4 regions of the Vibrio sp. PID23_8 genome follow, and region 3 is predicted to be linked to each of the others. Evidence: predicted binding sites of a transcription regulator. Region 3 holds the regulator's gene; each other region holds the start of a gene.
What was found. Region 3 encodes CRP, which controls carbon source genes, mostly activating them, when cyclic AMP is high. Its sites were predicted from a motif close to TGTGANNNNNNTCACA; they were not measured.
Positions count from the first base shown of each region.

Region 1: a site for CRP is predicted at 1,136-1,151, ahead of cytR (DNA-binding transcriptional regulator CytR). Genes of this name have one in related genera too.
Region 2: a site for CRP is predicted at 843-858, ahead of rppH (RNA pyrophosphohydrolase). Genes of this name have one in related genera too.
Region 4: a site for CRP is predicted at 770-785, ahead of AK966_RS03625 (CTP synthase). Genes of this name have one in related genera too.

Region 1 covers NZ_LIXE01000004.1:35,771-37,981, forward strand. The annotation lists gene cytR (DNA-binding transcriptional regulator CytR) at 1-981, opposite strand, end outside; gene priA (primosomal protein N') at 1,186-2,211, opposite strand, start outside.
Region 2 covers NZ_LIXE01000004.1:269,611-271,821, forward strand. The annotation lists gene mutH (DNA mismatch repair endonuclease MutH) at 1-393, opposite strand, end outside; gene rppH (RNA pyrophosphohydrolase) at 1,011-1,529, shown strand; gene ptsP (phosphoenolpyruvate--protein phosphotransferase) at 1,539-2,211, shown strand, end outside.
Region 3 covers NZ_LIXE01000011.1:16,666-18,876, forward strand. The annotation lists gene AK966_RS15930 (phosphoribulokinase) at 1-389, shown strand, start outside; gene crp (cAMP-activated global transcriptional regulator CRP) at 628-1,260, shown strand; gene AK966_RS15940 (DUF1338 domain-containing protein) at 1,347-2,144, opposite strand.
Region 4 covers NZ_LIXE01000001.1:790,028-792,238, reverse strand. The annotation lists gene mazG (nucleoside triphosphate pyrophosphohydrolase) at 1-712, shown strand, start outside; gene AK966_RS03625 (CTP synthase) at 870-2,211, shown strand, end outside.

The DNA.
Region 1 (2,211 bases), on a different contig from region 3:
ACCACGAACGACGAGCTTAGTATCGAGTAGGCGAGAGCCGGAGTGCACATCATGCCCTCTCAAGAGTTCTAACATCATTAGCATGGCTTGACGGCCAATCTCATAACGTGGTTGAGAAACGGTGGTTAGCGGTGGATCGCAGTATTGGGCGAATTGAATATCATCGAAGCCGACAATAGAGAGATCTTGTGGGACGCGCAAGCCAAGCCGTTTTGCTTCTTGGATCGCGCCTATCGCCATGGTGTCACAGTGACAGAATAGAGCCGTCGGAGGTGTTGGCAGTTCGAGCAGTTTACGTACTGCTTGTGCACCACCTTCAAAAGAAAAATCTGCAATGACACTGTATAGCGGATCTTGGCTAATACCCGCACGACGCAATGCTTGTTGGTAGCCTTGCTGGCGGAATTGACACAGTGCCGCAGTATCTGGGCCCGAAACTTGCGCAATTCGTTTATGCCCAAGTTGGGTTAGGTAGTTTACTGCTTCGAAAGCGGCCGTTAAGTTATCGATGTGAACCGTTGGCAGTTCAAGCTCTGGTGCAAACTCACATGCCATTACCATCGGTGGTAGGTTTTTTTGCTCAGGCTTGCTGACATCGAAAGGGAGATCCGTTCCAAGTAACAGCATGCCATCCGCTTGTTTGGTGAACACCAAGTTTACAAATGAGCTTTCACGCTTTTTCTGCTGGCCGCTATCTCCTAGCAATACAAGGTAGCCGTGCTCCATTGCCGCGTCTTCGATACCGCGAATAATTTCTGCAAAGTAAGGATCACAGATGTCTGGCACAATGGTGACAATGGTTTTTGACTCGTTTCTACGTAAATTGCGTGCGAGAGAATTCGGAGAGTAGCCCGCTTCAAGAACGGCGTCTTCTACTCTTTTTCGTGTCGACGAAGACACTTTTTCTGGATTCATCAGCGCTCGTGATACCGTAGCCGTAGATACCCCTGCAAGCTGGGCAACATCCTTCATTGTCGCCATAGTTATACCCTCTCAAATTGTCGCCAAGTTGACGTTAGTCGTTGTTTTAATATCAGTCTATGTGATTGACTCACGTTAGACTTTGCTTATTTGAATAGTCTATTCATTTCTAGAGGGAAAGTTACGGTCTGTTTAACAAAACTCGCATTCTTATTGTGATGCAACTCACGTTAAGGGGTAATTCATTACATGGTTAAACGTTTGCTAACTGAGATCTTGTGGTTCAATGTCTAAGTTCCAGCGTACTTTCTTAGCATTCGGCAACAAATCAATAGCAGGTTTTGTACTGGTTAATAACTTTTGCATTAATGAACGATGCTGAGTTTGCAGCAATAGTTGCCAACGATATTTCCCCGCACGCTTGGCTAAAGGCGAAGGTGTCGGCCCTAATACCATACAGTTGTCATCAAATAAGGGATGCGACTCTAATGTAAAGCGAACCTGACGCAGAAAATCTTCGACCAACTCACTGTGGTTCGCTTCTGCCTTAAATAATGTTAGGTAGCTATAAGGAGGGAGCTGAGCCAATTTGCGTTCTTCTAATGCTGTCATCGCAAAGTGTCGGTAGTCTTTGTGTAACAAGGCTTGGAGTAAGCTGTGTTCGGGGTGATGCGTTTGCAAAACGACTTCACCTGGCTTACTTGCACGCCCAGCACGCCCGGCCACTTGAATAAATAACTGAGCCAAGCGCTCAGACGCGCGAAAATCACTGCTATATAGAGAACCATCGATATCAAGCAACGCGACTAATGTAACGTTCGGGAAGTGGTGTCCTTTGGCAAGCATCTGAGTGCCAATCAATATTTGATACTCACCTTTGCGAATGGACGTTAATGCATCTTCCAAGCTGCCTTTGCGGCGCGTGCTGTCTCTATCAATTCGTATTGCTTTGTATTCAGGGAATAGCTGCGCCAGTTGTTGTTCTAACTGTTCAGTACCAACGCCAACGGTGACCAGTTGTGTTGAACCACACCCTTGACACTGATGGATTATGGGTTGCTGTGAGCCGCAGTGGTGACAGCGAATCTCATTACTATATTGATGGAAGGTATAGTAAGCATCACAGCGTTTACACTCGGCGATCCAGCCACACTCATGACACATCAATGCCGGAGAAAAACCTCTTCGGTTTAGGAACAGCATCACCTGATTGCCTGCTTTTAGATGTTTACGCATTTCTGCAATCAAGGGCGCGGATAGGCCACTCTCTAAATACAGCCCTTTAACATC
Region 2 (2,211 bases), on a different contig from region 3:
ACGTCTTTCTGCGAGCGGTATTTCTCGCTCCCCCTCAACGGGTACCCACAATACGCGAGATAGTTTGTTACGCACATGGCTGGTTTCCCATGTCAGTCCTTGTACACCTGTCAGTGGGGCAACACAAACAAAGGTCGTCTCTAATGGCTTGCCAGAGTAACCAATAGGAATGCTCTTTAATTCTATCCCGAGCTTGGCGAAATCTTGCTGAGGTTTACTTCCCGCAGGCGCACCGAGATGCCATTCGAGCAGTTGACCCACCCAGCCTTTATCGCGTTTTAAGTTCTCAGGCACGATCATTTCGGCTTCTTCTGCAAGCTCAGCAAATGTTAAGCCTGCAATGTCGTGTGCTCTTTCCATGAGTTCAGCTTCAGAGTGTGGTTCTGGTTTCATAATGTGATAGTGATAACTAAAACATTGAGTTTACCAAATTACCGGAAAATACACTGCCCAAGATTGCATCAAGCTGAATTAAGAATGATTAATTCACTACTTATCCACAGAAATGACAGCAACCGACAAGATCTTGATGGGTAGTGGACGAATACACAGTGTTATGGCGGTGTATTGCGACTTGATTTTAGCGAGATAACCTGAAGTCCTACCTGTTGTATGTGGATAAATAGCCTATTGAACGATCTTTAACCGATCTGTGTGTGGTGAAAAGATCATCAAAATAAATGAGGGCGCATTTTGTTTATATAGAGGTTATAATCATTTATTATCAGTTGTTTATTGTGATTTTTCTCAATTTTAGATAATGGCGCTAAGAATGGTGTTGAACAAAAAATATTGTTGATGTCGATTTCTTCACAAAGTTATTCACAGAAAAGGTGAATAAATGTGGGTCATGTCTCAATGCTATGTTGATAAAGTTGGATTTGAGTAAAAGATATCCAGTGAAGGCGAGGTGCTAATAAATCTTGCTCATATCACATCAGTAAGTTTGCTAGTAATGGGGATATGTGGAAAAATCACGGTAATAAAAAATTATTCATAGAGGTTAGCCGGTGATAGATGGCGATGGTTACCGACTCAACGTTGGTATTGTGATATGTAATAACCATGGTCAGGTCTTCTGGGCTAAACGATACGGGCAGCACTCATGGCAATTTCCACAAGGTGGAATTGACGAAGGTGAAACACCTGAACAAGCCATGTTCAGGGAGTTATATGAAGAAGTCGGTCTGACGAATAAAGACGTTAAGATCATAGCAGCAAGCCGTCATTGGTTAAGATATAAGTTACCAAAGCGATTGGTTCGTTGGGACTCTAAGCCTGTTTGTATCGGCCAAAAACAGAAATGGTTTCTGTTGCGATTAGAATGCGATGAATCTCGTATCAATATGCAGCGTGGGAAATCCCCTGAATTTGATGGTTGGCGCTGGGTGAGCTATTGGTATCCAGTTAGGCAAGTTGTTTCTTTCAAGCGAGATGTTTATCGTCGAGCCATGAAAGAATTTGCATCTTTAGCGATGCCTTTTCGCGAGCGTAAAACGAAAGGGAAAAGAAAAAAGCAACGTAGGTAGAGGATAAACATGCTTAGTCAGCTAAGGGACATAGTTGAAAAAGTCTCCAGAGTCGATGATGTACATCTGGCTTTTGATATATTGGTAAAAGAGACTTGTGCTGCCCTTTGTTCTGAGTGTTGTACTATCTATCTTGCAAATGAAGAAATGCAGCGCCTTGAGTTGATGGCAACTCAAGGCCTTATTTTTGAAGGCGATAGTATTCATATCAACTTCAATGAAGGTCTGGTAGGGTTGGTAAAGCGTAGTGCTGAACCGCTAAACCTTGCAGAAGCGGCGACCCATCCTGATTTTAAGTTTTTTCCTCAACTTGGTGAACAGGTTTACCACTCGTTCCTCGGTACACCGATCATTCACCGCAAAAAAGTATTAGGTGTTCTGGTCATTCAGCAAAAAACGCCACGTTTGTTTAGTGAGATGGAAGAGTCTTTCCTTGTGACGCTCTCAGCTCAGCTTGCGGTGTTGATTGCTCATGCTCAAAACCTCGGTCACTGGCAGTTGGCATCGAAGCCTAAAGTGATAAAAGGATTGCCTGCTTCTACGGGCGTGGCGATTGGGGAGTTTTGGTTTGACAATACCCAGCCTAGCTTAAATGATGTATTCCCCACATCGACTCTGGATAAAGAACGTGAACACGAACTTTTGGCGGTTGCCGTAGAGAGGGCATTAAACGACTTCCGCC
Region 3 (2,211 bases):
GGATTCAAAAGTTCGTACGCGATACGCGCGACCGAGGTCACTCTCGTGAAGCCGTGATGGATTCAATCGTGCGCTCAATGGACGACTATCTTAACTACATTACACCACAGTTTTCTCGTACCCACATCAACTTTCAACGTGTCCCGACCGTGGATACGTCAAACCCACTTAACGCCAAAGGCATACCAAGTCTGGATGAAAGCTTTGTTGTTATTCGCCTTCGTGGCATTAAAAATGTCGATTTTCCTTATCTACTCGCTATGATTGACGGCTCATTTATGTCACGCCACAACACCATTGTCGTGCCCGGCGGTAAGATGAGCTTTGCCATGGAGCTCATCGTCAGGCCGATTCTGCAACAGCTCATCGAAACGGGTAAAATTGGTTAAAAACCTCGCGAATAAAGTGTTTACTTTTCATACCGTGATCATGTGCACATTTTTGCTTACAAAATCTCCACCATGGCACGATTAAAATCAAGAAATCGTTTTCGAAAAAGGATACTATTTCTAACCGAAACACAAGAGAGCTTGCAGTATAGAAAAGTATTCTTATTCTAGTAAGCTAATTCGGGCTTAGCTAAAATACGGATAGCGCAAGCGTACCCTGCAGAGGAAGTGATATATTATGGTTCTAGGTAAACCTCAAACCGACCCAACACTAGAGTGGTTTCTTTCACACTGTCATATTCATAAATACCCTTCAAAGAGCACGCTAATTCACGCGGGTGAGAAAGCTGAAACGTTGTACTACATCGTTAAAGGTTCTGTTGCGGTTCTTATCAAAGACGAAGAAGGTAAGGAGATGATCCTTTCTTACCTAAACCAAGGTGACTTCATTGGTGAACTAGGTCTATTCGAAGAAGACCAAGAGCGTACCGCATGGGTTCGTGCTAAATCTCCTTGTGAAGTGGCTGAAATTTCGTTCAAGAAATTCCGTCAACTTATTCAAGTAAACCCTGACATCCTAATGCGCCTTTCTGCGCAAATGGCTCGTCGCCTTCAAGTTACTAGCCAGAAAGTGGGTGACCTAGCGTTCCTAGACGTAACTGGTCGTATCGCTCAGACTCTTCTGAACCTTGCTAAGCAGCCAGATGCAATGACGCACCCAGACGGAATGCAAATCAAGATCACTCGTCAAGAAATCGGTCAAATCGTTGGCTGTTCTCGTGAGACAGTAGGCCGAATCTTGAAGATGCTAGAAGAGCAGAACCTAATTTCTGCACACGGCAAAACTATCGTTGTTTACGGGACTCGTTAATTCCGATTAACGTTTAAAAAATTCAAAGCCACCAATAGAAACATTGGTGGCTTTTTTGTTTTAGAAAAACACTGGATTAGCGCCCTCTATTTTTTTCCGTTTGTGCTCTCAAAGATCTTATCTGCCGATGCGGCAACAAATCCTGAGTACAAGTCACCGTTATCCATTGCGTAGCGCTTAGCAAACTCGTAAAAGCCTCCAGGAATCACTTCAACACCTTCCGTAAAGGCCACTGGCACTTTATCGGCCATGGTCGAAGATTGCTCTAGCAACACCTGTGGCGTACCTTTTACTTCGCCGCCGTTTTCGTTGATGGTGAAGCCTGCTGTGCGTAGGTGGTCGTTTACTTGCTTCACTTCTTGGTGTTGGTTAAGTTGGTTTACGCTCACGGTAAAGTGATTTGCGCCGTAACCATGTGCAGCAAGCCAAGAGGCATACTCACTCTCGTTCGCCAACGTTTGGAAATCAGCGTAACTAATCTCCCACAAACGTCCACCATACAAGAAGCCGCTGCCAATCAGCTTTGAAGCATCAACCTGCTCGACCAGTTTATGAACGATGTCTTGCAGCTCTGGCGAACATTCATCGACCTTCAACTCACTGATAAACACTTTTGGTTGCTTTGGATCTGGGTGCTCAAAGTGTTTTGCCACCAGCTTTTTGCTTTCAAATACGTAGTCACCACAGGCTTTATAACCCACTGTCAAAAATGGTTTCGCCAACGTTTCAATACCGAGGGGAGCGACATTAAACGTACGTAGCGCAATATGGTCATTAATCAAAGGCTCATCTTCTTGTAGAAGTTGATGGACTTTAGCAGCTGAAGGGCAAAGACGTTGAATGTAGTCTTGCCATAGCGATTCAAATAACACATCGGGCGTCATAACGACTCCTTGTTATGAAATGTAGAGTTAGAGATAAGAGGAAGTTGACCGCTCGTTCACAGCCCCA
Region 4 (2,211 bases), on a different contig from region 3:
GCAGACATTTGACACTATCGTTCCTCACACTATCGAAGAAACCTATGAAGTCGTTGATGCGATTCAAAACCGCGATTGGTCAAACCTAAAAGAAGAGCTCGGAGACTTGTTGTATCAAGTGATTTTTTATAGTCAGTTGGCCAAGGAGCAGGCGTTGTTTGATTTTTCTGATGTGGTGGAGACGGTGAATGAAAAACTGACTCGTCGCCATCCTCATGTTTTTTCTGAAGTGGAATTTGATTCCGAAGAAGAAATTCATGCCAATTGGGAAGCGGAAAAAGCCAAAGAAAAAGCACAAGTAGGCAAATCGGAAGAAAGTATTCTAGACTCAATACCAAACTCTCTGCCTGCGCTTTCTCGTGCTACAAAGATTCAAAAGAAATGCGCTAAATATGGTTTCGATTGGGATTCACTTGGCCCGGTAGTCGAGAAGGTTCAAGAAGAAATTGAAGAGGTCATGGAAGAGGTACTTCAAATCACACCAGATGCAACTAAGGTAGAGCTTGAGTTGGGGGATTTATTGTTTGCAACGGTAAATCTTTCACGTCACTTGGGGCAAGATCCTGAAGTGGCACTGTCTAAAGCGAATTTGAAGTTTTCAAGACGTTTTAAAGGCGTAGAGGCGAAGGTCGCGCAAAAGGGAAAAACGCTAACGGACTTTAGTTTGAATGAACTGGAATCGATGTGGGATGAAGTAAAACGAGAAGAGTGAAGCCAAAATGGCATGAGCACTCGACTTTGATTTGAAGCAAAAAATAAAAAATTGCGGTGTGATAGATTTCACGTTGTGGCGTTAGGGAGCTTCTGGTATATTTACGTCCCGTCCAGAAGCACTCCATTTCCCTCATTCAACCAATTTCAGGTTAAACATGACGACAAATTACATTTTTGTTACTGGCGGGGTTGTATCCTCTCTAGGTAAAGGTATTGCAGCAGCATCTCTTGCGGCTATTCTTGAAGCTCGTGGTCTTAAAGTGACGATGATGAAGCTTGACCCTTACATCAACGTTGACCCAGGCACAATGAGCCCAACTCAACACGGTGAAGTGTTTGTTACAGAAGATGGCGCGGAGACTGACCTTGACCTTGGTCACTACGAGCGTTTCATTCGCACTAAGATGACTAAGCGTAACAACTTCACTGCTGGTCGTGTTTACGCAGACGTTCTACGTAAAGAGCGTCGTGGTGACTACCTAGGTGCTACCATTCAGGTAATTCCTCATATCACTAATGCTATCAAAGATCGCGTAATCGCAGGTTCTGAAGGCCATGATGTTGCTATCGTTGAGGTAGGCGGCACGGTAGGTGATATCGAGTCACTGCCATTTATGGAAGCAATTCGTCAGCTAGCAGTAGAACTTGGTCGCGAGCGCGCAATGTTCATGCACCTAACTCTAGTTCCTTACCTAGCAGCTGCTGGCGAAGTGAAAACTAAGCCAACTCAGCACTCTGTTAAAGAGCTGCTATCTATCGGTATCCAACCAGATATTCTAGTTTGTCGCTCAGATCGTATGATCCCAGCAAACGAACGTAAGAAGATTGCTCTTTTCTGTAATGTTCAAGAAAAAGCAGTTATCTCAATGAAAGACGTAGATTCTATCTACAAGATCCCTCAACTAATCAAAGCTCAAGGTCTAGACGATCTTGTTTGTGCTCGTTTTGGCATTAATGCTCCAGAAGCAAACCTGTCTGAGTGGGAACAAGTAATCTACGAAGAAGCGAACCCAACAGGTGAAGTTACGATTGGTATGGTTGGTAAGTACATTGAACTGCCAGATGCATACAAATCAGTAAACGAAGCCCTAAAACACGCAGGTCTTAAGAACCGTCTGAGCGTTAAGATTCAGTATGTAGACTCTCAAGATGTTGAGAACAAAGGTGTCGAGATCCTTGAAGGTCTAGACGCAATCCTTGTTCCTGGTGGTTTCGGTGACCGTGGTATCGAAGGTAAGATTCGTGCAGCGCAATACGCTCGTGAAAACAATGTTCCTTACCTAGGTATCTGTCTAGGCATGCAAGTCGCACTGATCGAATACGCGCGTAACGTAGCGGGTATGGAAGGTGCGCATTCAACAGAATTTAACAAAGAAACTAAGTACCCTGTGGTAGGCTTGATCACAGAATGGGTTGATGGCGAAGGTAAAGTTGAAGAACGTACCGAGAAGTCTGACCTAGGTGGTACGATGCGTCTTGGCTCACAACTTTGTCACC